One region of the Bacillus cihuensis genome, then DNA from elsewhere that is predicted to be linked to it. Evidence: riboswitches for the same ligand, from Rfam matches in the RefSeq annotation. Region 1 holds a riboswitch; each other region holds the start of a gene.
What was found. A riboswitch is a leader RNA that binds a small molecule or an ion and turns the genes downstream of it on or off. The one in region 1 is predicted to bind cyclic di-GMP.
Positions count from the first base shown of each region.

Region 2: another riboswitch for cyclic di-GMP. It lies ahead of V179_RS0122820 (methyl-accepting chemotaxis protein); the one in region 1 lies ahead of V179_RS32480 (anti-repressor SinI family protein).
Region 3: another riboswitch for cyclic di-GMP. It lies ahead of V179_RS0114435 (type II secretion system protein); the one in region 1 lies ahead of V179_RS32480 (anti-repressor SinI family protein).
Region 4: another riboswitch for cyclic di-GMP. It lies ahead of V179_RS30285 (anti-repressor SinI family protein); the one in region 1 lies ahead of V179_RS32480 (anti-repressor SinI family protein).

Region 1 is NZ_KI632495.1:1,688,260-1,696,137, forward strand. Features, by position in the region: gene V179_RS0113930 (putative bifunctional diguanylate cyclase/phosphodiesterase) at 1-708, opposite strand, end outside; gene V179_RS27955 (hypothetical protein) at 733-1,302, opposite strand; gene V179_RS0113940 (hypothetical protein) at 1,628-1,957, opposite strand; gene V179_RS0113945 (hypothetical protein) at 2,018-2,197, opposite strand; gene V179_RS27960 (S1C family serine protease) at 2,805-3,530, opposite strand; gene V179_RS32480 (anti-repressor SinI family protein) at 4,624-4,752, opposite strand; cyclic di-GMP riboswitch class I at 4,767-4,848, opposite strand; partial or broken gene V179_RS27970 (ABC transporter ATP-binding protein) at 5,177-6,973, opposite strand; gene V179_RS0113965 (lasso peptide biosynthesis B2 protein) at 7,041-7,454, opposite strand; partial or broken gene V179_RS27975 (lasso peptide biosynthesis PqqD family chaperone) at 7,553-7,845, opposite strand.
Region 2 is NZ_KI632498.1:209,313-217,190, reverse strand. Features, by position in the region: gene V179_RS0122830 (DEAD/DEAH box helicase) at 1-75, opposite strand, end outside; gene V179_RS28570 (sensor domain-containing protein) at 231-2,717, opposite strand; gene V179_RS0122820 (methyl-accepting chemotaxis protein) at 3,019-4,731, opposite strand; cyclic di-GMP riboswitch class I at 4,860-4,948, opposite strand; gene V179_RS0122815 (DegV family protein) at 5,402-6,244, opposite strand; gene V179_RS0122805 (response regulator) at 6,798-7,484, opposite strand; gene V179_RS0122800 (sensor histidine kinase) at 7,538-7,878, opposite strand, start outside.
Region 3 is NZ_KI632495.1:1,795,463-1,803,340, forward strand. Features, by position in the region: gene V179_RS0114420 (hypothetical protein) at 1-356, opposite strand, end outside; gene pilM (type IV pilus biogenesis protein PilM) at 366-1,337, opposite strand; gene V179_RS0114430 (prepilin peptidase) at 1,351-2,106, opposite strand; gene V179_RS0114435 (type II secretion system protein) at 2,488-2,946, opposite strand; cyclic di-GMP riboswitch class II at 3,051-3,134, opposite strand; gene V179_RS0114440 (type II secretion system F family protein) at 3,202-4,410, opposite strand; gene V179_RS0114445 (type IV pilus twitching motility protein PilT) at 4,410-5,450, opposite strand; gene V179_RS0114450 (GspE/PulE family protein) at 5,463-7,109, opposite strand; gene V179_RS0114455 (hypothetical protein) at 7,456-7,878, opposite strand, start outside.
Region 4 is NZ_KI632498.1:246,362-254,239, forward strand. Features, by position in the region: gene hpf (ribosome hibernation-promoting factor, HPF/YfiA family) at 1-85, shown strand, start outside; gene V179_RS0123005 (chromate transporter) at 806-1,375, shown strand; gene V179_RS0123010 (chromate transporter) at 1,372-1,902, shown strand; cyclic di-GMP riboswitch class I at 2,435-2,523, shown strand; gene V179_RS30285 (anti-repressor SinI family protein) at 2,552-2,698, shown strand; gene V179_RS0123020 (helix-turn-helix domain-containing protein) at 3,181-3,504, opposite strand; gene secA (preprotein translocase subunit SecA) at 3,767-6,277, shown strand; one part of gene prfB (peptide chain release factor 2) at 6,635-6,697, shown strand; one part of gene prfB (peptide chain release factor 2) at 6,699-7,733, shown strand.

The sequences.
Region 1 (7,878 bases):
GGATAGAATCCATAATGGTTCATTGATACTTCCTACAGAGTATATATTCATCACCTTTAAATAGATAAAAATACTATCTGCAATAATCTGTGTTAAAAAACCAGAAACGAAAAGGAATCTTGTCATTTTAGAGAAAATGCTACCTGATGCGAAAAAAACACTTAAAACCCCTACGAATACACCTAAATCTAAAATTGGATATAGTAACTCCGCGATATTTACCATCATATTGGTATGTTGATGGATCAGTGGATTAATTAAAAAGATCCAACTAAATGTAGTGGCTGCCGTCATAACGATTAACAAATCAAGAAAGAACCGAATAGTGAGCAAATGGCTTTTTATTTTATTCAAGATAATCAGGAGTGCGATAAAATAGAAGCCATTTTGCAAGATCCAAAATCTCTCAGAGATCGTATTGGACGCTCCATCAAGATTAAGAATAAATGCATTGTAACTCCAAATCAACGTTCCAATTAGATAACTCAGAATTCCCAATCCAAGAAATAACCAAAAACTTTTTGAAGTCTTAATAAAAGTATAAATCAGCCATCCAATGGATGTAAGACAAGCAATGATTTGAAACGACACTGCACCCCAATCTAATAATGGCGGATTGTTTTGAAACATGATATTCCAAAGAAAGTTAGAAAGAATAAAAAGCGCGATGAAAGTATAAGCCAATTTCCTGGTTTTAAGACTGTCCATTTGTTTCTCCATTCTGGCTTTGCATTACCTTAATATATAGTTCTTTTTATGTTCATCTTGATTACTATTTAATAACCAAGGATACTTTTCCTTATGTTGATACAGATCTTCAGGGTAAATAACAGCTGGGATTACATAATCCCCTTTATAGTAGATTTGTTCACCAACAGACTCCAATGGAAACTTATAAATCATTCTTAGTGTCTTATAGAAAACCCTCTCAAGTAAAGCGACACAACAACTGATTTCATGTTGTTCCGAATAGTGAACAAACACCGATAATAGTCTTTCTAGATTCTTTCCTCTAAATTGTTTTAAGATGGCAACCTTATCAATTTCTATCACCGATTCTGGATTATTTTTAATCGATTCAATCTGGTGAAAGGGATACACTGTGTTAATATTATTATTCGGTTCTAATAGATATGGCTTAAATTCTATCGTTCCTACTTTTTGATCTTTTGAATCTATGATTATGTATCGATCGGCTGGACCATCTTCCATTTCCAAACCATATCCTTTTTCAAGCCAACACTCTATCCAAATATTATTAAATTGATTAAACAAGGCTAATGAATCTACTTTTATATACAAGATATTTTCCTCCAATTGACGAATGTAGTAAATTATCTGACCAAAATAATTATACATATAATCAGAAACTTATTACCACATAAATCCAAAGGTCAGAAAAATAATATAAAAGTATTTAAGAGTTATTAGGAACATACTGAATATTATCTATATCTGCCATATCAACAAACCAAAAAGACAGAAAGCATCGATAGGGCATCTGTCTACTATAAGCTATTCTTGATGATGAATTGTAACTTGTAATAGGAAAACCCTTGAAATGTAGCCCTAGTTCTTTACAGCTCTATTATACCAAATTTCGAGGGTTATTCTTTTATTTTTTATTTTACTCTTCACCATTGTTTTGCCTTATGTTTAATAGAAAAGAAGAACCTTTAAAACTTCTATTCTTAAAGTATTGATTAGTGACTGGCACAGAAAATTGATTTATCTTGTTATACCACTCTTTCATAGCTACATAAATTTGACCAGCTCGTTCTACGCTAGTTCCAAATTCATCAGCCGCATTTGTGGAACTTGTAGATAATCTTTTTTTGATTATTTTCGGTACAGATTTCTTTTTTTGTTTAACTTCATTCGTACCCTTACCACCAGCACCCTTATTCCCATCCACTTTCCCGACTACAGCACTCTCTACCTTTTTCGCAAATCGCAAATTGGTTTCCTTAGCATCATCCACCACTTCGCCAACGGTTTTATTGTCTGAGAGCTTAACTCAGTTATTAGTGACGAATTCCAAAACAGGCAATTCATAGTTTCGAATTTTCTTGCCAATTCCTTTTGTAAAATCTTTGACCTGTGAAATGGAATGGCTAATTGAATCTGTAGCTTTCTTGGCAACGGCTTTTACACGATCGGGATGAAGGACGTTTTTGACTTTCGTCAAGCCTATCACGACATCATCACCATAATGGCGTTAATCCATTTTATACCTTTCATGCCCCCTTTCCGGCTATTACAAGTGGGCCACCCACTATAGTATGCTTTAGCGTCATTAGGTGTCTGTAGTTTAACGTTTCCATATAATAACTGTAAGGACACGACATAATGTTTTTCCAATCTTAACAAAAAAAGCTTTGCAGAATTCTCTGCAAGGCTTCTCTTTCGCGCATTAAAGTATCAGGATTCAGGCACCAATATTTAAGATTTTACTATTCTCCTTCACCGTTCAAACCATTTCCTTCAATATTTTCATCATTTGGGAATGGGGCTTGATATAGTGCGGGATCCTCATTTTCGATAGGTTCTTCATATTCCAAGAAATCTTCAGTGTCAACGGGTTCATCGTATTCTTCATAAGTTTGATAGTCCTCTAGTTCTTCATACCCTATAGAATCATCAGTTCTTTGGTAATAGGAATCATCGTCAAAAGCATCTTGGGTATAGGATGAGTCGATCTCTTCATCGCTTGGATTCTCAACATATGTATCTGGTTCTTCTTCACTATATTCTCCGCCGTCAAAATACCAATCTTCCTCATCTTCCCAAAGGTCTTGGTAATATTATTCACCGTATTCATTATAAAACAAATCGAAAATCTCTTGTTCAGTAAGCGGCTGTTCAACCCAGTCTTGAAGAATGCTATAAACATCCTTGACAGGAATACTAAAACCAATCGCTTCTTCACCAATCATTTTTGCTGAATTAATAGCAATGGCTTTTCCACTTTTTTTAGATAATAGTGGTCCACCACTGCTGCCAGGAGAAATGGCTGCTGACATTTGATAGATGTTTTCATAAGAGCGGTTTCCAATGTAAAAATTGCGACCGACTCCGGTTATGTATCCTATTGTTGCCGTATTTTCAAGACCATGCGGACTTCCAAGAGCGATTACTTCTTCTCCTATTAATGTCTGGTTTGAAGTTTCAAGTGCCATTGACTCCTTGCCTGCCAACTCCGGAACACGAATAATGGCAATATCAGTATTGTTGGAATATCCAATTACCTGACCGCCGTATTCACTTCCATCTGAATTCTTCACAATTGCCTGGACATATCCTTCAACCACGTGAGCATTGGTTACAATATCGCCTTTATGATTCATCAAAAAGCCAGATCCTTGAGCTGACTCTGTGTAAATTGTATACACTTTAGTTTGCTGTTCTGCAATAACATCCGTAATGTCTTTTTTACTCTCTACCTGTGCCTCAGTCTTTTTAGCTGGTAAGACAACAGGTTTAGCTTTTTCTTCCATTACTTGTTTCACAGGCTCAGTTACTGTTTTCATTGACGCTATTCCTGGTGGTACAACATACTGAAAGTAATAATAGAGCGACAAACCCAACGCCAATATGCTAAAAAAACTTAATGTAAGTAAAAAAGGAATGACTTTAGATTTTTTTAGCTTTTTCCCGCACGTTGAACAATAATTTGAGGAGTTTGCTATCTTTTCTCCACATGATGAACAATGCATATTTCCACTCTTTTCATATAAGTCTTTTATACTAATTATATAGAAAATTATGGATTTAGTCTAGGGGTTAATAGACTAGTATTTAATAAGTAATATATGATGATTGGCACCCAAATCAAAACTATACAAAAAAACAACTACCGTTTTAACTGGTGCAGCTGCTTTTAGACCTATCCTATTTCAATATAGACGTTCGTCCCTACGTTTTGTCACGATCATCAAATTTATCATAAAATAAGCGTATAGCCCCACCTACTTCAGACTAGTAGTTCGTAGTTGCACGCTTATATTCCGGATAAAAAATTCAAGAAAACCAGCAAGACCTTGACTTTGGACACTTACCTCATGGCCACCATAACTAAAAACAACCCATGTTAACATATTCTCCAAACTAGTATGACCTTCGAGATACTTTCCTAAAAAGGGTTGGAGATTCTGTTTTTCATATGGTTGGGATGAAAAATAAAAAATACAAGAGGCCCATAGTAGAAGAATAGCGAATAGAATGCGCTTTTGGTTCATTGGAATAAATTCCTCCAATTGATATAATAGACAACCTAATGTAAATGTGAGATATTCCGAAATCAAGTGAAAAAAATAGCTCATTATTTTAAATTTTCTTCTGGATTAAAATGAAAAAGAGCATCTGAATTAATGCCCTTTTTTACAAAACTATTTTTAGTGTATAAAACATCTACCTTGTATGTACCTGTAACAAATTGATAAGTTAGCAAATACTTTTATATTAATTATTACCCATAGATTTTGTAACATTCCTTTTAATACGCTCATAATGGAAAGGAGAAGCTCGTTACAAACGACGAGCCCTTATGACTACCAACGAAAAAAGAGGCCAGTCATCTTCCAAAATAAACCAACCTATTTTTCTCTCATTCAATCATTGTTTTCAGCAAGTCATTCTAGTTTTAGTCATGTTGTGGATAAAATTTCGCACCTCTTCAATAGATAAGCCTAAATTTTTCGCTTCTAAAATTAACTCCATCCATTCTGCTTCGTATACTACTTGCTTACTCATATACTCACCCGATTTGTGGCAACACAGCCGTCATAGCATAGCCTTAGACCTGTAATTTTGCGTCCCTATTTTTCAATAGGTTTGCTTTTCTCAAAAGTAATGTAACACTCTATTAATCCCTTACAATACCTAGTTATAAACTCTAATAAAATCATTACCAATATGTAGTTTGAATACTTTAATCGCAATTATATGTAAGAGTGATCCTATTTCCTTCCCAGTAATCTTAACAATATCTTTACATAATATTAACTATACATTAATAAATATACCAATATATTCTATTATTTGTAATCATTGTTTTTCTAAAAAATTTGACATTTTTCGACATTACTTCCTTAAACGCCATGGGCCAAGAATCTCTTCTGGTTACAATACTTCTTTTTTTCTTTAATGGTACTACAATGTATACCTCCGAATCAAACTACCCACTTACTTCCATTTGGTTACCAAATAGATGGCTAAACATCCCTCTTTTTTCTTTCGTTAATTGGTTATATGCCCCTACTTGGATTATTTCTCCTTGGTCCATAACTACCACTTGATCCGCATTACGAATGGTAGATAAGCGATGAGCAATGACGATGATGGTCATCGTTCCTTTTAGTCTTTCTATTGCAGCTTGAATCTTTGCTTCATTTTCTGTGTCTAATGCACTTGTTGCTTCATCGAGAACAAGGATGGAAGGTTTACGTAAAATAGCTCGAGCTAGTACAAGACTTTGCCTTTCTCCTCCAGATAACCTAATTCCACGATCGCCAATGAGCGTATCCAAACCTTGAGGTAGCTTCTTTACAAAATCTGCTGCTGCTGCGAACTCCAGTGCATCCCAAAGATACCTTCGCTCGCATTCGGTTCAGTGATCATTAAATTATCTCGAATAGTTGCATTAAATAGAAATGGATCCTGAGGAATATAACTAATCGATTTCCTCAAAGATAGTTAATGATCCTTAGTTAGAGGAACATCATCGATGGTCACTTCTCCCTGTTCTGGTTGATTTAAGCCCATCAATAGATCAAATAACGTACTTTTCCCAGCACCTGACCGCCCTACGATTGCTGTCATCTTATTAGATGGGATGTCGATATTAATATTTTGTAGTGCATATGTATTTTCACTTGTTTGATACCTAAAAGAGACATATCGACAAGATAACCCATGCTTAATCTCGATTGGGTTTACATCTTGATAATGACGATTAAATAACTCTCTTGCTTCTAAACTTTCATTTTGTAAATCTAATAACGCTTTTAAGGATGGAACAATGGCTCCTAGTTGCTCCAAATTAGTCTGGATCCCCGTAATCATTGGCCATAGTCTTGAAAAGATAACAAGAATTAGCATTAATTGAGCTCCCTCAGCTTTAAACATTTGGATGGAAAGAAACACAAAAAAAGCAATTAAAAAAGAAGAGGCTACTTTGAAGACCATTTGTGAGAATGAATTTAATGTAGTCATTTTAACTCGATTATGTTCCATTTCTTTAATTAAAGGAAGAAACCAATTCAGGTGAGATTCCTCTAAAGAATTACTTTTAATATCTTTGATCCCGTTAAAATGATCCGTAATTCCGCCAAGATACTTCTGATTTAATAAATAGGATTGCTTCCCTAATGTCTTAGACCTTTTGACGAACTTTCTAGAAAAGAGAAGCAGAAACATTCCAAAAAATAAAATTAAACTAGTCATACTTACCGATAAATAAAAGGCCACACCAATCTGAATCGAAATAAAAATGAAAGAAGATAAAAATTGTAAAAACAATTGGACGCCAGCACTTACATTAAATATCTCGTTTGTCATTAAGTTAATGATATCCGATTTTCTCTTCTTTAAATAAAATCCCCAGTTTGCTTGAAGTATCCCTCTATAGGTCTCTTCTCTTAAATGCCTAATAAAACCTTGTTGAATCTTTGCTCCTAAGACCGATTGATTCTTCTTAAAAATACTTTGTCCCATCATTAGGAGGACATAAATCCCTAATATGATGATGAAACAGTGTTTCAGGAATACCTTGAAATAATTCGTTTATCCAGCTTACAAATGTAATTTCCTTTGTTTTAACATCCAAGATTCCAGTTAACCCAACTAGAGGGATTAACAAGAAAATTCCGACACTTTCTAATAAACTAATGAAAATCATACAGATAAGATTGATATAAAGTATTTTTCCTGAATACTGATGAATTTGCTTTGTAAAGTGCAAAAGATGTTTCAAACTCATATCCTCCTTTCCCTTAATCTACTTTCTCATTATCATATGATAATGTGAGCTATTGATCGTGTTATCCGACCTTATGAACATTCATTTCTATAGCAAATTTAGCAACAACGGTAAACCTATGCATTACTTCAGCACCTGATATATAATACGGACCACTACGTAACCAGGCATGGGCAATAAGTTCCCCTTTATCGTCTTTAGCTGTGCCTAAATAAAGTGTGCTTTCAATGTTTCTTTTCTCCAGCATTTTCATTCCAGCAATGGCCTTTACTAGGCATTCACTTTCCCAAAATGTATAGCGACTCATCAGATGGATAGCACGAGAAACACTAGCTAATACTTTTTTATTCGATAGATCATCTGAATTAGATGTCTCTTGCATTTGCTTTCCTAAAGAAGGAGCTACTTTTGCAAAAGGGATACTCTTCAAAAAGCGAGCCCATGCTAAATATTGATATGCTTCAATCAACAACAGCTTCGTTTTCTTATCTAGCCTTACAAATGATCACACTTTCTTCAATATGTTCATCCTGTCCTTCTAGAGTTTGAAAATGATGATAACTAGGAATGTGCTTAACCTTCTATCTTAATTAATCCTTCTTCAAGCAACTGGTCCAAAAAGGGGTGAACTTGTTCCTCACACTCTGTTTGCTCGACATCATATTGAGACTGTAATGTTGCAACCAACTCTTCGATTGAAATTGGATTCTTGATTAAACCCATATTTCTCCACCTAATTCACCTAAATTATAATACTTCCCGCTCTGGATACATAACATTACTGTTTCTCCATCCATATCACTTACGATATTTCCTTCCATTTGGCTAATTAGATGGTTTTGAGTTAATTCTTTAGTTTTTAACATATACATTCCCCTTAATTTATTCGATACTACTTT
Region 2 (7,878 bases), on a different contig from region 1:
AGCTAGCAGTAATCGACCCGATAAGTGGTACTGCAGATGGGGGGAATATGGAGTGGTAGTGTGAGGGGAAATCATCGAAAAAAACCTCCTATTTATTTTACATCATCTCTATATTCGCTACTCAATAAATAATCAGAAGGGTCAGACACCGCAACAACAAAAATACAATATAAAATAAGGCATAAAACACTACATACTGATTTAGAGTGCGAGGTCAAACCCTTTCTCCATTAATTCGGCTGGAGGATTCTTTTTTGCAAAAGTGCTTTAAATTCCTCATTTGGAACAGGTCGACTAAATAAATAGCCTTGAATTTGATGGCATTCTTCTTTTTTGAGCAGATTTAATTGCTGTAGCGTCTCTACCCCTTCAGCGACCACCTTTATTTGCAAGCCTTTTGCTAAATAAATAATCGATTTTGCGATAAACATATCTTGATCGCTATGAATCATATTTTGGATGAATGATTTATCAATTTTAATCACGTCAAACGGAAATTGAGTTAAATAAAATAGAGAAGAATATCCGGTACCAAAGTCATCTAAAGAGATGGTGATTCCCATTTCCTTTAATGAATTCATCGTGTTCTTCACTACTTCTTTATTGTGCAAACAAGAGCTTTCGGTCATTTCAAATTCGATATCGCTTGGCTGAATTCCCGCTTCTTGAATCGTTCTCTCTATCATTTGAAGCCAATCTCGTTTCATAAAATGGACAGCGGAAATATTAATCGAAATCGGCACCGTTGCTAGCTGAGCATCTTTCCATTTTCTTATCTGTTTACATACTTCTTTTAAAACCCAATTATCAATATGAACAATTAAGCCGTTTCCTTCAGCAATTGGCAGGAATTCCATCGGTGAGATGAGTCCCCACTCTGGATGATTCCAACGAATTAGAGCTTCGGCACTCATCATTTCACCTGTACAACTTTCGACTCGAGGCTGAAAATGCAACGTCATTTCGTTATTTTCTATTGCCTTCCTTAAGTCCCGGCCTAAGCTATATGATTTATAGGACTCGAGACTGCTTGATCGAGATATAATATTATACTTACTTTCACCTTGTTTCTCAGCTGTGTTTAATGCAATATCGGCATTGCTTAATAAGTCCGAGCTATCTATCCCATTGTCTGGAAAAACACTAATCCCAATACTTACAGTGACATATAATTCATAACCGTCTATCAAAAACGGCTCGATTAACCCATCGATAATTTGATTTGAGATCATTTCAAGTGTTTCAATCGAGTCCAAATTAATGACTAGAACACCAAACTCATCGCCTCCGAGACGAGCAAGTTGATCATTTTCTGGTAATAGAGAAGCAAGACGAGCAGCAAATTGAACTAATAATTCATCACCACTTGGGTAACCGATTGTATCATTGATATATTTAAAATGATCAATATCAATGATCATCACAGCAAACTTCTTATCGCTATTCGCGTACTCTCTAGCAAATCGTTTTATTTTTTTATTAAATTTTCTTCGGTTTGGCAGTTGGGTTAAATGATCATGATAAGAAATATGTTTCACTTTTTCATGTAACAGATGTTGCTCTGTAATATCTGTAATAAGGCTGTCTAATTGAATAAATGTTCCGCTACCATCTAAAGTAGGGATCATATATTGTTGTATCCACTTAATGTCACCGTTCTTATGGATGATACGGTATTGATGACGAAGGGCGTTTCCTTTTGCTAACTCATGGTATAGATCCACAAATGGCAACAAATCTTCAGGATGAACGATGGTTGTCCATTCAGTATTATTTTCCACTTCAGCAGCTAGATAGCCGCAGATTTGTTCAATTCCTTGCGTCCAAAGAATGATTTGCCCAGTCTGCATATTTACAGAACAGACCCCAACATCAAGGTTATTATAAATTCGAGAAAACTGCTTTTCTTTTTCCATAAGCTTGGACTCTATTGTTTTACTTTTCGTAATATCTTGAATGAAGCCAATTACACGAACTGGTAGACCTATTTCGTCAAAAAGGACTTCTATTTGTACATACACATGACGAATGGCTTGATCTCTTCTCACAACTCTACATTCAAAATGAGCACTGCCATTGTTAAATAAAGTTTGCTGGAAGGCAATTTCAAGTTTAGGATGATCATCAGGATGGACAAACTCGAGAATTTGCTTATATGATGGTGAAAATTCTTCCTCTTCACTAATACCAAGAATCAATCGTTTTTGTTTCGAAAAAAACGTGCGATCGCTCTTTATTTCGTAATGAAAACTCCCGATATTGCCAATTTCTCCAATCGTATTAAAGTTTTCTTTGCACAGAAGTAACTCTCTTTCCTGCTCCTTTAAAAAAGTCATATTTTTTATGATCATATACACTTCCATGCCTTCAGAAGTAACTATCGGAAGAAGGGTAATATTTGTATAGCGAGTATCGCCATTTTTGCCAACAACTAAAGCATTAAACCGATTTGTTTTCCCTAAAAAAGCATCTTCAACATACTTTTTTTGTTCATATGTATAATCTTGAATAAACGACTCTATAAATGATTCATTGAAGTCTTGTTCCGTATAACCAAACTGTTGTGCAAATGCTTTGTTACAGTTTAAGAGATTCCCACTGACATCCAATTTGATAACAGCGTTCAGGTGATCGATAATTAGAGAATGAAAGTCTTCTTCTCTGGTCATTTCATTCATTCTTTTTTCCTTAGTTTCCCCCTGAAAAGACTTATTCATCTCAATAATCCCTCTCATTTAAATTTGATGAATGATTTCTATAAATAGGTGGACTTACGATTTCCATAAAAAAAAGATAAATCACAACTATGATTACAAAAAATAGATTCTACCTTTTATGTTTTTATTTGTTAATAATACCACACTTTTGACCTAAATGATTTCTTATACAACAACAAGATCGTAGCTTTCCATAATGAAAGGGTCAGACCCCGCAACTACTAAATACCGTTTAAGACGTGAACATGACACAATAAACAATATATAGCGTATGGGGTCAGACCCTTCTTGAAAGTTCTTATTACACTTTAAATCTGCCAATTTGCTCTTGTAATTCTTCAGCCATATGAGAGAGTGTGGCAGCGGATGATGAGATTTCTTCCATTGATGCCAGTTGTTCCTCTGTTGCCGCCGCTACATTTTGTGTTCCTGAAGCAGCTGCTTCGGCAATTTCTGCTAATCGTTTTTCGGATTGTAAGACTTGTTCAGATCCCGCTGAAAGCTGTTGGGAAGCAGCAGACACTTCCTGGAGCTGGGCAGATATTTCATCGACAGAATAACGAATTTGCGCAAAAGATTCCCCAGCTTTATTTACTACACTAATTCCGCCGGTCACTTCACTAGTTGTTTGGTCCATCGATTGAACAGCAAGATTTGTCTCATCTTGTATTAATGTGATGAGTTCGGAAATATTCTGAGCCGATTCAGCGGACTGTTCTGCTAATTTACGTACTTCATCCGCTACTACAGCAAACCCTCTGCCATGTTCTCCTGCTCTTGCCGACTCGATTGCCGCATTTAATGCGAGTAAATTTGTCTGCGAGGCAATGCTTGTAATTGCTTCAATAATGTTGCCAATCTCTTTTGACCGTTCACCTAGCCCTTTGACAATTTGTGATAATTGCGTAACGGTCAAATGAATCGAATTCATTTGTTCAATTGTCGTTTGAATTGCTTCGTTCCCTTCCAGCGCTTTTTGTGATGTTTCTACCGAATTGGCAGATATATTATGAGCATGGGAAGCAATCTGTTGAATACTTAGCGCCATTTCTTTTACAACCTTTGAACTTTCCTCAGTGTTTTTCACCTGCTGATCTGCTCCATGTGCCACTTCTTGAATGGTATTGGCAATTTGTTCACTTGCTTTACTCGACTCTTCTGAACTTGCCGTTAATTCCTCAGAGGCAGCGGCTACTTGTTCAGAAGTTATGTTTACTTGTGCCATCAACTCGCGCAACTTTACCATCATATTATTAAAAGAATGAGTCAACCGACCAATTTCATCTTTGGATTGATAACTCCCCGCAACGGTTAAATCCCCATTTTGCGCATTTCCCATTAGTGTTTCAATTTCTTTAATCGGATTGGTAATCATCCGCGTTATAATAAATCCAAGTACACCTTTTATCACAATAAACAGAAGAATCATGCTAATAACGATATTATTACTGTCATGACTGCTCTCTGTAATACTTTTACCTAATTCGTCCGCATAACTCTCAAAATATTCGCCTATTTCATTCAGTAATGAATTGGATTTTTCTCGTGCTGGCTGTACCTCCTGCTGATATTTAGCATAGCCTAAAAAATCTTTATCGCCTGACAGTACAACATTGTATACGTCTTCAACCGCATTTACATATTTCTGATACTCTTTCTTAAATTGAGATAGATGTTCCACCTCAGATTCAGATATCAGACTTTTATCTAACGCCTGTATCAACGTTTCATTGTCCTTCTTTAGCGCGTCAATTTGTTCTTTTAAATCCTGTTTCTTTTTTATATCAGATGTAAGCAACATCTCAAGTGTACTATTATCGATCGCCCGTGTGTTTATGCGAATTTGACCTTGCCATTTTACCGGAAGCAAAGCATCCCAGTACATTTGATCTGATTTTTTATTCATTTGATTCATATAGTAGTATCCAGTTCCACCGATTACACCAAAGATGATGAAAGAACTAAGTATTAGTACGAACAGTTTCCTACCAATTGCAGCATTACGTAAACCCATCATTCCTACTCCTTTTTCCTAATCTTCAAATATTTTTTGCTTAAACTATAAAAAGAAAGAGTCCAGTTACACCTGCACACATTTAGGATCAAAAATGCTATAAACATTCAGTACATTTTACCTATCCTCTCGGCAACCTGGCGATCCTTGTACACAAGTGACTTTAGACCCATGGCTTTGCGTCCTCCCCTTTCGATGAAGTTTGCTATTTTCTAGAAAGATAAGTTTAATCTTCCATATTGATTGATGCTTCGAAATTATACCATGACCACTATTAAAATAATAGATTTCTATCCGATTCTTTCGTACTAGGTAAAATGTAATAGCGCGATCCGATACAACTCTAAAAATATCAAGAATTAATCGACTACGTATTCATTCGATTACTCGAAGACCCAAATCGAGCTTATTTCACGTAAAAACTAGGGCGGCCTGTGCCCGAGATGCTGGAAACAGAAATTTACGTGCCACATTTCCAAATTGCGTGCCGGAATAAGCACTTTTCGTGCCGGATTTGAAATTTGCGTGCCGGAGCGAGCTCTTTTCGTGCCGGATTCCTGATTTACGCGCCAAAGCAAGTCTTTTCGGTTCGTCATAGATAATGGATCACATACTAAAGTCCTAACTAAACTAACAAAAAAACGCCCACCCCAACAGAGGTCAGACGTTCTTAAACCTTGTACCAGCCCATCGCCATGGAGCCTTCGCCAAGATGTGTGCCAATAACTGGTCCGAAATAGCTGATATCGAATTCAACATTCGGATATTGTGTTTTGAGTTCTTTTTGCCATTCTTTCGCTTCTGCTTCTCGTTTTGCATGGATAATGACTGCTTTATACGTGCCGCCTTGAGCCACATCTTGACCGAGTAGATCAGCAATTCGTTTCATCGCTTTTTTCCGGGTACGGATTTTTTCAAAAGGAACGATCACTTTGTCTACAAAATGGAGGATTGGTTTGACTTGAAGGAGGCTGCCAATCAACGCCTGGGCACTGCTCAAACGTCCGCCACGCTGCAAATGTGCCAAGTCATCCACCATAAAATAGGCACGTACGGATTGCTTGATGACGTTCAATCGAGCAAGAATATCGTCTGGCCCTTTTCCATCTAAGGCCATCTTCGCTGCTTCAAGAACAAAGAAAGCTTGAACATAACAGCTGATTTCCGAATCAAAGCCGTGCACATCTAGACTTTCAACCATCTCTCCTGCACTAACCGCCCCTTGATACGTCCCACTAATCCCACTTGATAAATGGATACTCACAACTGCCTCATACTCTTGCGCTAATTCCTCATACTTCTCGACAAATAAACCTGTTGGCGGCTGAGAAGTTGTCGGAAGCTTATCCTGTGTTTTAACCACATCGTAAAATTTATCCGCTGTTATATCAATTTCTTCCCGATATGTCTCATTGCCGATCACAACTTGAAGCGGAACCATATGTATATGAAATTGTTTACGTATATGTTCCGGAATATAGGCCGTACTATCCGTAACAACTGCCGTTTTCATAAAACACTACCATCCTTATTTCATTATTCTCATTTAAACATAATCACCATTTTATCTGAAAATCCCTCTATTTGCATCATAAATCTTGCGGTACTTTTAATAGAAAGTCGGAAAGGAGCCCTTGGATTTGGATCGCAAGACCTCATTCACGTCGCGTGAAAGCCAGATCTCGAATCGCGAGACCTTTATTCCAGAGCGTAGTACTTGAATTTTGGATCACAGGAACTCGATTATACGTATAGTTTCCTTCTGAATCCATTGCATGCAAAACTCCTACAAGGTTATTACGTCACCTTTCACATGAAGATCAATCATTATAACACGCTACACTCACCTAATCACAATGGTGGCGGTGCGAAGCCAGATTTTGGACAGCTTTTCAATAATATTAGTATAACCGTTAAGTAGATTGGCTATATTATTAAATCGCGAAGACCCGCCCCATGTCCTTCAAATAAAAATCGCCCAGCCTTAATCGTTGTAACATCGATCAAGCTAGACGATTTTCGTTGGCTTCCTCCAACATTTCAGCTGTGGACATCCAATCATTTATTTATTTTACTTCAACCCAACCGTTTTTAATTGCTGAAATAACAGCTTGCGTACGGTCATTGACATTCATTTTTTGCAAAATATTGCTGACGTGGTTTTTTACAGTTTTTTCACTGATGAACAGCGTTTCACCGATTCCACGGTTACTTTGACCATCTGCTAAAAGCTGAAGCACTTCACATTCCCGACGCGTTAATAAATGAAGCGGTTTTCTGATTTCAGGTATATATAAAGAAGATTCTCTTTCTTCCATTTGTTCAATAGCAATTCGACGATACTCTTTTACTAGATTGTGGGTAACTTTCGGATGCAGGTACGATCCGCCGTCTGCCACTACTTTTACAGCTTCTACTAGCGCATCTGCGTCCATTTCTTTTAATAAATAACCTTGTGCCCCAGTCTGCAGTGCATGGGTTACATAGTTCTCATCATCATGAATCGATAGAATGATAATCTTCATATCTGGGAAACGCTCAATGAGTAATCTAGTTGCCTCCACACCATTTAGTTGTGGCATATTAATATCCATGATGACTACATCAGGACGGTGAGTTTCTACTAAATTCATCGCCTCACAACCGTCGTCCCCTTCTGCAACTACATCAAATGCAGGTTCAAATTCTAGAATTTTTTTTACACCTTCACGAAAAAGCTGATGGTCGTCTATAATAATAATACTTGTTTTCAATCGTGCTTCCCCCTTGTCTTTGTACCATTACCAAATTTTTTCTATCTAATCATTTATTTAAGTGGGACTTTTATTGATACGAGTGTTCCAACACCTTGATGGGAATCTATCATCATTTCGCCTTCAAGAAGCTCGACACGTTCCCTCATCCCCATTAATCCAAATGATCCTGCTTTTTGAACATCAGAATCAAAGCCAATACCATCATCCTTCACCATGACAATGACCATTTCTTTCGTCATCGAAAGCTTGACTTGGATGCTTTTCGGTTTTGCATGCTTCAACGCATTTTGAATGGATTCTTGCACGAGACGGAATAGCGCGACTTCCATATCAGACGGCAGTCTTTTTTCCTCACCTAAATTTATAAATGTCATGTTTATACCATGGTTGT
Region 3 (7,878 bases), 110 kb from region 1:
TCTTCCTTATAAGTAAAATCTCCGATAAACCCCCGCTCGGGTAATAACGAAGATACAGTTCTCATGATGATAAATGTTGAACTTTGATGATCTTCAACCCACTGAATCGCCGTTTCCAAATCACGAACAGATTCGGATTCAGCACTCTGAGATTGTTCGTATTCCTTCGCCATTTTTAATTCCTTATTCAAGGCTAACTCTTTTTCTAGTTGTACCAATTGTGCCTTCTTTTCTTGATAAGTAGCCATGAAGAAGAAGCCACTAACCAATAACATGATAGCGATCAACAGAATCAATAGCCCAACAGTATGTCGATTTTTTTCTTTTTTAGGTAATAAATTAATATCTACGAGCATGTCAAACACCTACTTTAACGCTAGTCCAATACATTCAGCATATACAGGAGGGATGTTCCTGCCTTTTTTTGTTTGAAATAGCGGTTCAAGCAGCGGCTGAACAGATACTTCAATTGCAGTATGTATATCTTTATAAAAAGTTTCCATACAAGGATGATCTCCTGACAAAACGATCTTGGCTATATGATGTTTTCCTTTAGTGAGATTGAATCGGTAATAGGATAGGAAACGTTCAATTTCCATCGTAATATCCTGAGATTGACTTGTTAATTCGTCTACAACACCCATCCAAGCATAAAAATCAGAGCCGCTTCGGCTTTTAGAAAGTTCATAGTGTTCCTCATGAAATTCCAACGGATAGTGGCGCGAAAAAACAGGCTTATGTTCATAAAAAACAGATAAAACAAACGCATCTAAACCAATTTGCACGAATAAAACATGCTCATCCTGCTTGGCAAGGCCTAGATGATAATACATTCGATAAAGCGACAGCATGGAAAGATCGGCGATATCTGGTTTTAACGATGCGCCCTTTAATAATTCGGTCCATTCATTCAATACGGTTTCTCTAGAAGCAAATAACAACACGTCTCGGTTTTCAGCCGTTTGCTCTAAAGGCACTGCTTCAATTAAAGGATCTGAAAAAGGCAAATGGATGCTATGGCCCAATTCCATATATAAATAACCATTCAGTACATGATCTGGAACATCATTCGGAACATGTATAGTCCTAACGATTACTGTTGAATCAGGTACACAAAAAGAGACTTTTTTCCCTTTAAGCTTCCACTGATCAACCATTTCTTCCACAATCAGCTCAAGCGTTTCACGATCTTTTATTTGCCCTTCAACGATCACACCGTCTGGCAGACTCTTTTGCCCATAAGCTAGTAGGTTGTGCTTTTTTCCAGATTCCACAAAACGAATATACCGATCTTTAATAGATAGATGAACTCGATGCTTTCGGTTCAATATGTTCACGACAATCACCTGCTTATTCAAACATAGTAAAGTAATAGCTTAATATTTCGGCTCCATAGAAGTAGGAAAGCAAGGCACCAATCGCAATAAACGGACCAAATGGAATCGGCTGCCGTTTCTTATATTTCCCTCGAATCATGCCAGCTACCCCATACAGTGCTCCTAAAAAAGTTGCCAAAGCGAATGTCAGGATGGTCAGCCTTAAGCCGAGCACCAGCCCTAATACGAAAAATAGTTTAACATCTCCCCCGCCCATGCCACCTTTACTAATGACAGCAATGAAAAAAAGCAACCCGAAGCCAACTACCGCTCCGACAAACATATCCCACCACGGATCTAATGGTACGACTAATCGGGCAACTAAAACAATAGGTACAAAAAACAACAGCACTTTATTAGGAATAATCATATACACAATATCAGATACAAAGATAATGACTAACAACGAAATAAAAAGGAGGGCGATTACGAATTCTCCAGTCAAACCAAACTCGTAAAAAGCAAGCATAAACAATAAACCCGTTGAAAGCTCAATCAGTGGATAGAGCGGCGGTATTTTCGAATGACAGTTCCGGCATTTTCCTCTTAAAAAAACATAAGACAATACAGGCACGAGATCGGTAGCTGTCAAGGTTCTTTTGCAAGCTGGACATTGTGACCTTGGTCGGACGACTGATTGATTTTCCGGGATTCGCAGTCCAACGACATTGTAAAAAGAACCGAGAACTAAGCCTATAATACCTATATAGCTGTAAAAAAATAATGTCATGGATTTCTCCTTTATATTGGAGTTGGTTTCTCTTCTATTGGATGTAGTGTTTTTTTACGTCATGTTGTTTCTTTTATTATACAGGAAGTTGGATTGAATTGGAGATGATTATTTGGTGAAGATTAAATAGATAGGCCCTGTTAAACTTGCCTGATGATTTCCGCTTCAGGCGTTCACTTTCCGCGGGCGGTCCGGGAGTCTCCTCGGCGCTCTGCGACTGTGGGGTCTCCCTTTGACTCGCTTTTCCCGCAGGAGTCTTACGCCTCCGTTCCAATCAACAAAGTGCTAAGATCAACAATGACCTTTAACATAGCCAATAGATAAAAAAAACACTCCTGTGAAAAGGAGTGGTAAATATAGGTAACTAAACAATCAATTACTTCAGGTTGTAGTACTCGGTGTTGGAGCAACAACTGACTCTCTATTTAATTCAGATGCTTTCTTATTAGTTATACTTCTCTTTGAACCTATTAGTGTAACAGTGTATTCATATTTCCCATTCGTTTCTGTTATCTTAACTTGTGCAGTAGAATAAAGTTTCCCTTTATCATCAGGATCCGTAAGCTCAGCAAGGTAACCCGCTTTCTCTAGCTGTTCGTATGTTAAAGTTACCGGCCGGTTTTTCACAATATCATCATTCGCTGCAACCGCTAATTTCGCAGATGATATCAGTTGCTGTGCATTGGCAATATGTGCATCCTTTTTGCTGTTATCAATAATGTTGCCGATACTCGGTACTGCAATAGCAGCGATGATTCCTAAAATTACGATTACGGCCAAAAGTTCTACTAGCGTTAATCCTTTTTGGTTATTCATAAGGGCTTTTACTCGTTTCATCATGTACCTTCACTCCTCATTTGATTTTTTATGTAGTCTAGCGACGGGTGTACAACCTAAAAACCCGCCACGTTTATACTTAAATTCCAAAAATTGGATTTAAGCATAAATTAATTGGCGGGTTGCACTACTCACTCCTGATCATTTAAGTGCCCAGATAAAAATGATCCATCACAGTTTCCAATCCATTGATATATTGCTAGTATATAAGAAAAATTGACCAGCTGACAACTAGTTTTTCCACTAAATTGAACATATTTATTGGATTTTGTTAAATATAGTGAACATCGGAATGGCAATGGCTGCCACAATACCTCCAACAACGACTGCTAGAAAGATAATGAGAAATGGTTCTATTAGAGATTTCATTTGATTCGTAGCATGGTCGACTTCCATTTCGTAAAAATCAGCCACGCGATCTAGCATGACATCTAAAGTACCAGATTTTTCGCCGACTGCAATCATCTGTGTGACCATCGGAGGAAATGCCCAGTGTTTTTCCATCGGTATGGCCATGGACTCGCCTTTTTCAATGGAATGTCGCGACTGTTTCATAACCCTTATCAATACTTCATTTCCTAAAATCTTTTCCACCATTGTTAACGATTGAAGGATCGGTACAGAGCTCTTGATTAGCGAGCTTAAAGTTCTTGTCATTCTTGCAATCTCTGCTTTTTGAAGCAGCTGTCCAAAAATCGGCAAACGTAAAAGCCCATAATCCAGATAATATTTCGTGTCGTTCTTCGACTTTAGAGAACGAATAAGGATATATAAGCTAACCGCTACTAAAAGAAAAACCCACCAAAAACGTTCAAAAAATCCACTCAGATTGAGAACCAACTTTGTAAAGAAAGGCAGTTCACTGCCAAATGAAAGAAACATATTGGCGAAAGTTGGTACGACTTTCGCTAACATAAAAATGATAATAACAATACTTAAACAGCCAACCGTTACTGGGTACATCAACGCCGATTGTACTTTTTGCCTTGTTTGATACTGTTTCTCAAAATAAATCGCCATTCTTTCTAGAACCTCTTCTAGATTTCCACCAGCTTCACCCGCTCGCATCATATTTATGAAGAGTGGTGGAAACACATTCCGTTGCTTTTCAGCCCCTTCGGAATAAGGGTTCCCTTCTTCTAAACTTAATACGATATTTTCCAATGTTTTCCTCAACAATTTACTTGATGTTTGTTCCGCCAAAATCTTTGTCGATTCTACAACACTGATGCCTGCTTTAATTAACGTTGAAAACTGATGTAGATACATAATAAAATCGCGATTTTTCACTTTCTTGCTACCTAAAGAGATTTCTTTATATAATATTCCCTTTAGTTCATCTATACTTGTCACGGCGATTCCTGTTTCCCTAAGCCCTTCAACTGCTTCTTTTCGTGTGTCCGCAGTCACTTTCCCTTGTTTCTTTCTCCCTGCCCGATCTCTTCCTTGATAGTGAAAAACCGGCATTATAGGATTCCTTCTTCTAAATAAGGGAGTGCGGAAAATGCATCAATTTTCCCTTCTTCAATTAATTGTTTAATCGACATTTCAATCGTTTGCATGCCAGCCGATTTACTAGTCTGCATCACACTTGCAATTTGATGGATTTTTTCATTCCGAATTAAATTTTTGACTGCAGCATTATTCACCATGATCTCGATAGCTGCCACCCTTCCTCTTCGATCTTTTGACGGCAATAAACGCTGTGAAATAATGGCTGATAAGACAGAGGCAAGCTGAACACGAACTTGCGGTTGCTGATTGGGTGGGAACACATCTATGATCCGATCAATTGTTGCGGGTGCATCCGTTGTATGTAAGGTCCCCAGTACTAAATGGCCTGTTTCCGCTGCGGTAATCGCTGTAGAAATCGTTTCCAAATCGCGCATTTCGCCGACTAAAATAATATCAGGATCCTGTCGCAAGCAAGCGCGCAGGCCGTTTGAGAAATTCTGTGTATCAAAACCGACTTCCCGTTGATCAATAATACTCAATTGATGTTTGTGTAAATACTCGATTGGATCTTCAAGCGTAATAATATGTTTCTTCATGTTTTTATTAATATAATCAATCATCGCCGCAAGCGTCGTTGATTTCCCACTTCCAGTCGGGCCTGTCACTAATACAAGCCCTTGCGTTTTTTCAGATATCGTTTGTAAAACGAGGGGCAGCTTTAATTGTTCTAAAGTTGGCACTTCTGTTGGTACAACTCGAATCGCAAGACTAATACAAGAACGTTGATGATAAGCATTGACCCGGAATCGTGAAACCCCTGGGATTCCGTATGAAAGATCTAGCTCGCCTTTTTCTTTAAACGTCTTCCACATCGATTCAGGAATCATCACTTTCGCCATTAATTCTGTGTCCGCTGGCTTAAGGACATCTTTTCCGTACTGTTTTAAATCGCCGTGAAGTCTCATAATCGGTGGTACACCTACAGTCAAATGAATATCAGAAGTACCTAAATCAAAAGCAGCTTTTAAAATATAATCCAATTTCTCTTTCACAAGTATGGCCTCCTAATCATGTCGAGCTACCCGCAGTACTTCTTCTATCGTTGTCATTCCTTGTTTTGCTTTTAGGAGCCCATCATCAATGAGGAAAATCATTCCATTCAAAACCAAATATTGCTTGATTTCACTAAGCGGTTTATTATTCATCATCATCGTTTGAATCGTATCATCGATATTCAAGACTTCATGAATCGCAATCCTTCCATGGTAGCCACTGTTTTGACAGCTTGGACATCCTTCGCCACGATATAAAGATTGCACAGGTATGCCACGTTTTTGAAATAAATTTCTTTCCATGGCAGATGGTGTGTATTCTATTTTACAATCCGGACAAACTTTGCGAACTAGTCTTTGAGCAATGACGCCAATTAAAGAAGAAACGACCAAATACGGTTCGACATCCATATCTAATAGTCTCGGAATCGTCGAAAGTGCACTGTTTGTATGTAAAGTACTTAATACAAGATGGCCCGTTAAGGACGCTCGGACGGCTATTTCTGCTGTTTCACGATCTCGAATTTCACCAATCATGACAATGTTTGGATCTTGTCTTAAAATGGACCGCAATCCACTGGCAAACGTAAGACCAATCGATGGATTTACTTGCACCTGATTAATGCCTTTCATTTGATATTCCACAGGATCTTCCACGGTTATAATATTGACCTGTTCTGTGTTCAAATGATTCAAAGCCGCATATAAAGTGGATGTTTTCCCTGAACCAGTTGGACCCGTAATTAGTATCATCCCTGAAGGCCGTTCAATCATCTTAACAAAAGCTTGTCCATTTACTTTATTAAAACCAAGCTGTGAAAGATGAATCATAACATTAGATAAATCTAAAATTCGTATAACGATTTTTTCACCGTATATGGTGGGCAGTAAGGAAATTCGTAAATCAACAGGTGTTGCATTCACATCCAGTTTAATTCTTCCATCCTGCGGCAGCCTTGTTTCGGTAATATTCAAATTAGCCAAAATTTTAATTCTAGCAATTAACAAACTATAAATCTTCTTTGAAAGAATTCGTTCCGTTCGTAAAATCCCATCGACTCGATAGCGAATATGGATCTTTGACTCCTGAGGATCAATATGGATATCGCTCGCCTTCATCTGTACGCCCACTTCCAGAAGTTGATTGACAAGCTTAACAGCTGGTGCATCCTCACCAGCTAAATTTTCATCCGCAATCCTGTCCATGTCTAACTCTTCAAACGTCTCTGTTTTGCTAAAATATTTATAAAGTGAAGCAATGATTTCTTCCTTTTTCGCTATGACAGGTGAGATCACTAAACCAGTCGATAGCCCCATATCATCTAATGCGATATAATCCATCGGGTCATGCATCGCCACAATGAGTTGATTGCCATCTTTTCTGATTGGCATGACTAAATTTCTAAAGGCAAAATCTTTTGCAATCAAACTTATGACGGCAGTATCTATGGGATAACGAAATAAGCTGATCTGTGGTATACCTAGCTGAAACTCAAGCACTTCAATAAGTTGCTGCTCATTGATTAATCCTCGTTCCAATAAAGCATCTCCTATTTTTTGCCCTTCTTTTTTGTATGTTAATGTATCCTGTAAGTTTTCTTCGGTAATAATCCCTGCTTCAACAAGTAAATCGCCTAAACGCTTTCTATTACTTTTCATTCTATCACACCTATCTGGCAACCTTTGATCATCGTATGCTATCATTCAAAATAACATGAAATCTACCTAAATTATAGAGCGAATTAACCAATCTTTGTAGTACTATATGGATTATGATATTGAAATGTTCATTTTCTTTAGAAGAACATGCCCCTTTTATTTGTATTGATTGTGGGAAAAATAGATGAGGTACCTAACTTTGTTTTATCCGAATTTAGTTATGATTTGAAAGAGGGAGATGAAGATGAAGTTGTAGCAGTCTGCCCTTTTTGTCATAGAACCATGTAAAAATCGAGAAAGGTTCCCAAGTAAGTAAATCTACACTTGGGACGTAGGAAAGATAGCTTTAGAGATTTTGTTCTTGAATCTTTATATCAATGGTTTTTTCTCGTTCTGGATCTGCTTGAGCATACACGTTATTCAATGAAGGTATAATGGTATACGTGACCGTAAGAGTATTAACTATTCTTGTTATTTTAATATAATCTATTTTAAATCGATACGTATTATCAGATGATATAATTTCTTTATCTACTAATTTAACTCTAAATTCCTCTTCATATTTAGCAGCAATTTCAGCATTCGTAGGCATAGGAACAGTGGTTGGAAAATCATTAAGCCATCTTATGACTGCTTTTTTTGCTTCTTCATTTGCTGAGTTTATCTCCTTCTCAACATATGTTACGCCCATTCGTGATGATTGATCTAACTGTATATTTTTCTCTGATTTTTGATTCTGCATAGCACTGTTTAAAACATTGCTAATTAA
Region 4 (7,878 bases), on a different contig from region 1:
CGTCTATACGAATTCAGATACAAATACGACAAATGTTGTGTACCGTCGTAAGGATGGCCGCTATGGTTTGATTGAACCAAGCTAAATAAAATAAGTTAAATTATACAAGGCCTGATTCTTTCTTAGGAGAGAATCAGGCCTGTTATGTTTAATAAAAGTTATATGATTTAGGTATCATCTGTCGGGATTTAGCAGTAAGCATCCGATGTATTCCAAGGCACTAAACAAATACGGAGAAATTTCTGTATAATATAAAGATAAATACTAGATTTAAGTCTTAATGGAATTTTAACATCATCTGTATCCTTAATAATATATTGGTAGAATATAATCAAAAAGTAATATCTATTTTGATTTTGTAGCCCTCCCTATCAATTGATAAGACAGGGCATGTATCCGTAGTGCTGTGGAATAAAGTTCTTGAGTAGAATATTATCGGTTTTAGGCTACTAAAGTGGGGGAAAAGAATATTTCATTAAAATCTTAGTCATGATAATAATTGTTCCTTGATTATCCCCTATGTCTGATACATACGAATTTGGGTAGTTAGTGAGGCGTAATGTATAAAATGACGTTAACTTGAATGTGAAAACTACATTTGTAGGATTAGAGGAGAAAATACAGTTTGAATCTTCACTCCAGAATCATATCAGTAGCATAGAACATTAAATTGAAATTTCTCTAGATAATGTTGGATTTAAATGAAGAGAACTATTTAACCTATTATTCCATCAACAGTGTGCCAATGGTTCATACAGAGTAGTCCATGATAAAGATAGATTATTAGAAGTAGGTGTAGTGAAATATGAAGCAATTAAATATTTTTATGGCATTTTTTAGAGTTGGCATGCTTGGTTTCGGCGGAGGTCCTGCTGCGATTCCTCTTGTGCAAAAAGAGGTAGTTGAGAAATATAAGTGGATGAATAATGAAGATTTTGGCGATGTCTTGGCGCTTGGAAATGCGCTGCCGGGTCCGATTGCGCCTAAGCTAGCAGGCTATATTGGGTACCGTGTTGGCGGTTTTTGGGGCTTGCTTAATGGTGTGTTTGCATCTTGTGTTCCCACCATACTTTTAATGATTTTGCTTTTGAAAAGCTTGAATGCTTATAAAAATCAAGCGTGGGTGACAGGGATGTCACAAGCAGTCGTTCCTGTTGTCGCTGTGATGCTGCTAACTATGACTTTAGACTTTTTAAAAAAATCAGGTTCATCCAGTATCGGCTGGCTGTGGACGATTGTCTTCGTTTTGCTCGGGTTTGTGTTTATGGAACTGTTAAATGTGCATCCAGCTATTATCATTTTTTCCCTGCTCATTGGGGCACTATTGAAGAGAGGCCCTGTATCTGAACCTAATAAGGAGGCGGGAAAGTCATGATTTATTTGCAGATTTTCTGGGCTTTTTTTATATCAGGTATTCTCGGCTACGGTGGTGGTCCGGCATCCATTCCGTTAATTGAAAAGGAGGTCGTCGACAGATACGGTTGGTTTACTGTTCATGAATTCAGTGATGTGATTGCTCTTGGGAATGCACTCCCAGGCCCAATTGCTACCAAAATGGCAGGCTATATTGGATTTGAACAGGCTGGCATACTGGGCGCGATTATTGGGGTATTCGCTTCAGTCGCTCCTTCTCTCATTTTAATGCTTGGTCTACTCAGTATTTTAAAGCGTCACAAAGAATCCCCTCGAGTGAAAAGGATGACAGTCGTCGTTCGTCCAATCATTGCTGTCTTGCTAGGGATGATGGCTTATGATTTCTTTTTCACTGCATATGAAGGAATCGGATGGATTCAGACATTAGTAATTGGGATTATTAGTTATTTTTTATTGGGTAAATTGAAGGTTCATCCTGCCTATGTAATCGCAATAGCGTTAGTATATGGAGCTTTTTTTCTTGGTTGAAAAAGCTCCTTTGATGTTTTACAAGGATATTTCATTTTATGATCCAATTCTTATAAGCATCCATCTAATGAATTTGCTATACATAAAAAACTTAATGACTTAAAAAATAAAGATAATAGTGGGATTTTGAATATAAGTATTGTATTTAATGATGCAAACGATAAATACTAATCCCCTGTGAAACTAGATGGGGACAACAACGGACTTTTAAGGTAGTTAATTAGAAGTCTCCCATTATGATGAAGGATGTTTGTTTAAGTTTTGGACAATATTTGACGAACCAAAAGTGTAAAAACAAGAGACATAGTCGAAAAGGTCTAGATCATATGTCATGAATATTGATAAGGTAAATATAATATATTTACATAAAAATTCTTTCAATCATATATTTCCTAATTTGTTCTAGTTGAAAAAATGTAGAATTTAGTCGTAATATGTAAAAAAATAAGGTAAAATATTTAAATTTAATAGCATAAAATTACATAAAATATACCAAAAATTCTGTATAATCAAAGAAAATAGAAAATTCATACACAGAAAAAGGCAAACCTATTGAAAAATAGGGACGCAAAGTCGCGGGTCTAAGGTATTATATTGTGCTATGATGGCTGGACTGCCTGAAATACATAGTATTTTAGGAGGGAATGGGTTGGCAGATCTAATAGTTGATGAAGAATGGATTGAGCTAATGGTACAAGCTAAGGTACTTGGATTGACTAAAGAGGAAGTCCTTCGTTTCTTTGAGCAAAAAGCAACAGAAAATAAAAAAGATGAACCAACCTATCATACGATTTAAACGTATAAACCCCTTAAACAAACTGGTTTTTTACGAAAGTCCAGTTCGTTTAAGGGGTTTGTTTTGTTTATGGACACGGGGCGGGGCTCCGCGACGAACTAATATAGCCATCTACTTAGCAGAGATACGTATTTTATTAAGAAAGTACTTCGAAATCCTGCTCCGCACCTCCACCGTTATGATTAGGTGAGTTTAGCGTGCTACAAAATAGATCCTTCATGGCACCGGTGGCGTTATAATGCCATATTACACTTAGTAAGACGGACATGGGGCGGGGCTTCGAAACTTAATAATATAGATCATCTACTTTGTAAATATACATACTTTATTAAGAATGTACTTCAAAATCAGGATCTGCACCACCACCATTGTGATTAGCCGAGTGTAGCGTGCTTCAAGGGATATCGTACATAGTAATTGGTGGTATTTTAACGTCATTCTGGATTTGTAAAGAGATAAAAATGGGATCATCCATACTCCAATCACTCTTCTTGCTTTAATCTCCATTTGTTAAATTCAATGAATTCACGGAATTGATCTTTGGATACACCGGATTTCATTGCCTCTTGAACAATATTCATCCATTCTGCGTCAAGCCCATCTTTGACAGGTTCATCGTGAAGGAGAGAATCAACAGGAATTTGCAGCACTAAGGCGATTTTTTCAAGAAACTGGATAGATGGGTTCGTTTGAAGGTTTCTCTCAAGGGAGCTTAAATAGGACTTGGCGACTCCCGCTTTTTCAGCAAGTTCTGTCATGGACATTCTATTTTCTTGTCTCAGTTTTTTTACGCGATCACCGATCATGTTATCTCACCTCAAAACTTTTCTGCAGATATTTTCATGCGTAAGGCTGTTAATACTCATTTTAACGTTTTCACGGTATTAAATCTATAAATTTTCATAATATCGTGAAGTTGTACCTGCACTTTATACATGGTAATATTAAGGGTGCACCTATTTAATATGAAATAAAATGGATATATTAATCTTTGATCTAGTGTTAATTAAATCTAAAATATATTTTCTTTTTTAATAAAGACTTCTATATAAAGAGGAGCGTTATTGAATGCTTAATATTTTAAATAAAGTGTTTGACCCGAATAAACGAGAAGTGAAGCGTCTTGAGAAGCTGGCTGATCAAATTGAAATGCTAGCGGATAAAACAGCTTCGTTATCAGATGAAGAACTGCGTGGGAAAACAGAAGAATTCAAAGAGCGTTACCAAAAAGGCGAAACGGTCGATGATTTGCTTGTTGAGGCATTCGCGACGATTCGTGAAGGAGCAAGAAGAGCATTAGGAATGTATCCATTCCGCGTACAGCTAATGGGGGGGATTTCCCTTCATGATGGTAATATTTCTGAAATGAAAACCGGGGAAGGGAAAACGTTGACTTCCACTCTTCCTGTCTATTTAAACGCGATTACTGGGAAAGGCGTTCATGTCGTTACTGTCAATGAATACTTAGCAAGCCGTGATGCGGAAGAAATGGGCAAGCTGTATGAGTTCATGGGAATGACGGTTGGGTTGAACCTGAACGGCATGTCTAAGGAAGAGAAGCAAGAAGCGTACAGTGCTGATATTACGTATAGTACGAATAATGAGCTAGGTTTCGATTATTTACGGGATAATATGGTTCTATATAAAGAGCAAATGGTACAACGACCTTTACATTTTGCTGTTATCGATGAAGTGGATTCAATCTTGATTGATGAGGCACGTACACCATTAATTATTTCAGGTTCGGCACAAAAATCAGCTCAGTTATATATCCAAGCGAATGCTTTCGTTCGTACGCTTACGTTAGACAAGCATTATACGTATGATGAAAAAACAAAAGGGGTTCAGCTGACGGAAGAAGGAATTAACCGTTCGGAAGCGGCATTTAATATCGAAAATTTATTTGATATTAATCATGTTGTTTTGAATCATCATATTAATCAAGCGTTAAAAGCGCATGTAAGCATGCATCTTGATGTCGACTATGTCGTGCAAGAAGGCGAAATCGTCATTGTTGACCAGTTCACTGGGCGTTTAATGAAAGGTCGCCGCTATAGTGATGGACTCCATCAGGCTATTGAAGCGAAAGAAGGCTTGGAGATTCAAAATGAAAGCATGACACTTGCAACAATTACCTTCCAAAACTATTTCCGAATGTATGAAAAACTTTCCGGGATGACGGGTACAGCCAAAACGGAAGAAGAAGAATTCCGTAATATTTATAATATGAATGTTATTGTAATTCCAACGAACCGTGAAATTATTCGGGATGACCGCGCTGATTTAATCTATGCGTCGATGGATGGGAAATTCCGTGCCGTAGTCGAAGAGATTGCGGAGCGGCATACTAAAGGACAACCAGTTCTAGTTGGTACAGTAGCGATTGAAACGTCTGAGATTATTTCAAAGTATTTATCTAGAAAAGGGATTCCGCATAATGTGTTGAATGCGAAAAATCATGGACGAGAAGCTGAAATTATTGCGAATGCTGGTGAACAAGGCGCCGTGACCATAGCGACGAATATGGCTGGTCGTGGTACGGATATCAAACTCGGCGAAGGTGTGAAAGAACTAGGCGGTCTTGTGGTGCTCGGTACGGAGCGACATGAAAGTCGTCGAATTGATAACCAGCTTCGTGGACGTTCTGGACGTCAAGGAGATCCAGGTATGACACAATTCTATCTATCCATGGAAGATGAATTGATGCGTCGCTTCGGATCGGACAATATGAAAGCGATGATGGCGCGGCTTGGGATGGATGATACGCAGCCAATCCAAAGTAAAATGGTATCCCGTGCTGTGGAATCCGCTCAGAAGCGCGTTGAAGGCAATAACTTCGATGCACGTAAACAGCTTCTTCAATATGATGATGTGTTGCGTCAACAACGTGAAATCATTTATAAGCAACGTTTTGATGTGTTGGATAGTGAGAACTTACGCGATATCGTCGAGAATATGCTTGAAGCAAGCATTCAACGTAATATTGCTCATTTTGCCCCAAGTCCGGATGGTGAAGAATGGAACTATCAAGGCTTAATCGATTTTGTTCACGGCAATCTGTTCGATGAGGGTGAAGTAACAGAAGCTGATCTAACTGGCAAAGATGAAGCGGAAGTAGCAGATTTCATCCTTGCGAAAGTGAAAGAACAGTATGATATAAAAGAAGAGCAATTGTCACCTGAACAAATGCGTGAGTTTGAAAAGGTCATCGTTTTACGTGCAGTGGACAGTAAATGGATGAATCATATTGATGCGATGGAACAATTACGTCAAGGGATCCATCTTCGTGCATATGGTCAAATTGATCCATTGCGTGAATATCAGCAAGAAGGCTTTGCGATGTTCGAGGATATGGTCATGGCCATTGAAGATGACGTTGCGAAATATATTATGAAGTCAGAAATCCGCAATAATCTAGAACGTCAGGAAGTTATCCAAGGACATGCTGTCAATCCGAAAGAAGGCCCAGAAGAGGTGAAGAAAAAACCGCTTCGTAAATCGCCTGAAATCGGCAGAAATACACCTTGTCCATGCGGAAGTGGCAAAAAGTATAAAAACTGTCACGGAAATGTAGAGTAAATAGGAAAAGGGGGCGGTTTAGTCAATGGTTACCGTCTCTTTTTCCATTCGTGTAACAAAACTCCTATGGCGTTAAAACGATACCATTTACCATGAAGGATTAATCAGGTATCAAGCTGCACTCACCTCATCACAATGGTGGCGGTGCGGAGCCGGAATTTTGAGGTATTTTCTATAATAAAAAGAAGTATACCAGCTAAGAAGATTGGCTAGATTAGTAAGTCGCGGAGACCCGTCCCCATGTCCTTCATACAAACAAGAAGGAAACATGAAATACAGTTTGCGAATCCGTCTTTTTTTGCATATAGTTGTAGAGACTGATTACGTTTTTTTGAAAATAATTAAGAGGTGAATAGTATGGAATTAGCAGAAATTAGAAATGAGCTTGAGAAAACAGCTAAGAAATTAGTGGACTTTAGGGGGTCTCTTTGACTTAGAAGAGAAGGAAGCCCGTATAGCTGAGTTAGATAATATTATGTCCGATCCAGTGTTTTGGAACGATCAGCAAAAAGCACAAGTTGTTATTAATGAAGCGAATGGATTGAAGGATCAAGTCAATCAATTAGCTGAACTGAATGAATCATATGAAAATCTTGAATTGACTTATGAGCTTGTAAAAGAAGAAAACGACGAAGAGCTACTAGCAGACCTTGAAGTGGAAATCGTCGAGCTTTCTAAACATATGAATGAATACGAACTTCAAATGTTACTAAGTGAAGAATATGATAAAAATAATGCCATTCTTGAGCTTCATCCAGGAGCTGGCGGTACTGAATCTCAGGATTGGGGCTCCATGCTTCTGCGTATGTATACTCGTTGGGGTGAAAAAAGAGGCTTTAAGGTAGAAACGATCGACTATCTGCCTGGAGACGAAGCTGGTATTAAAAGTGTGACTCTTCTTTTCAAAGGACATAACGCTTATGGCTATTTGAAAGCAGAAAAAGGGGTTCACCGTCTTGTTCGTATTTCTCCTTTCGATTCATCGGGCCGCCGCCACACTTCTTTCGTTTCTTGTGAAGTCATGCCGGAATTTGATGAGACCATTGAAGTGGAAATTCGTACAGAAGATTTAAAAGTAGATACGTATCGAGCAACCGGTGCTGGCGGTCAGCATATTAATACGACGGATTCTGCTGTCAGGATTACACATATTCCAACAGGTGTTGTAGTCACATGTCAATCTGAACGTTCACAAATCAAAAACCGTGCTCAAGCGATGAACTTCCTAAAAGCAAAACTATATCAACGCGAACTCGAGCAGCAACAAGCAGAATTGGATGAAATCCGCGGCGAACAAAAGGAAATCGGCTGGGGAAGCCAAATCCGATCTTACGTATTCCACCCATACTCGATGGTGAAAGATCACCGTACTAGTACGGAAACCGGAAACGTGCAAGCGGTCATGGATGGAGATATTGACGCATTCATCGATGCCTATCTGCGCTCAAAATTATAAGATTCAATAGATGATGGTCCATTAAACAGTGCAAACTGTTTAGTGGACCTTTTTTTATTTGAAATGGATATTTATTGTTCACTTTATTCCCCACTTTTGTGTTGCTGAGAGATTTATTGGATTATGTGCATAGCTTTCGTGAAAT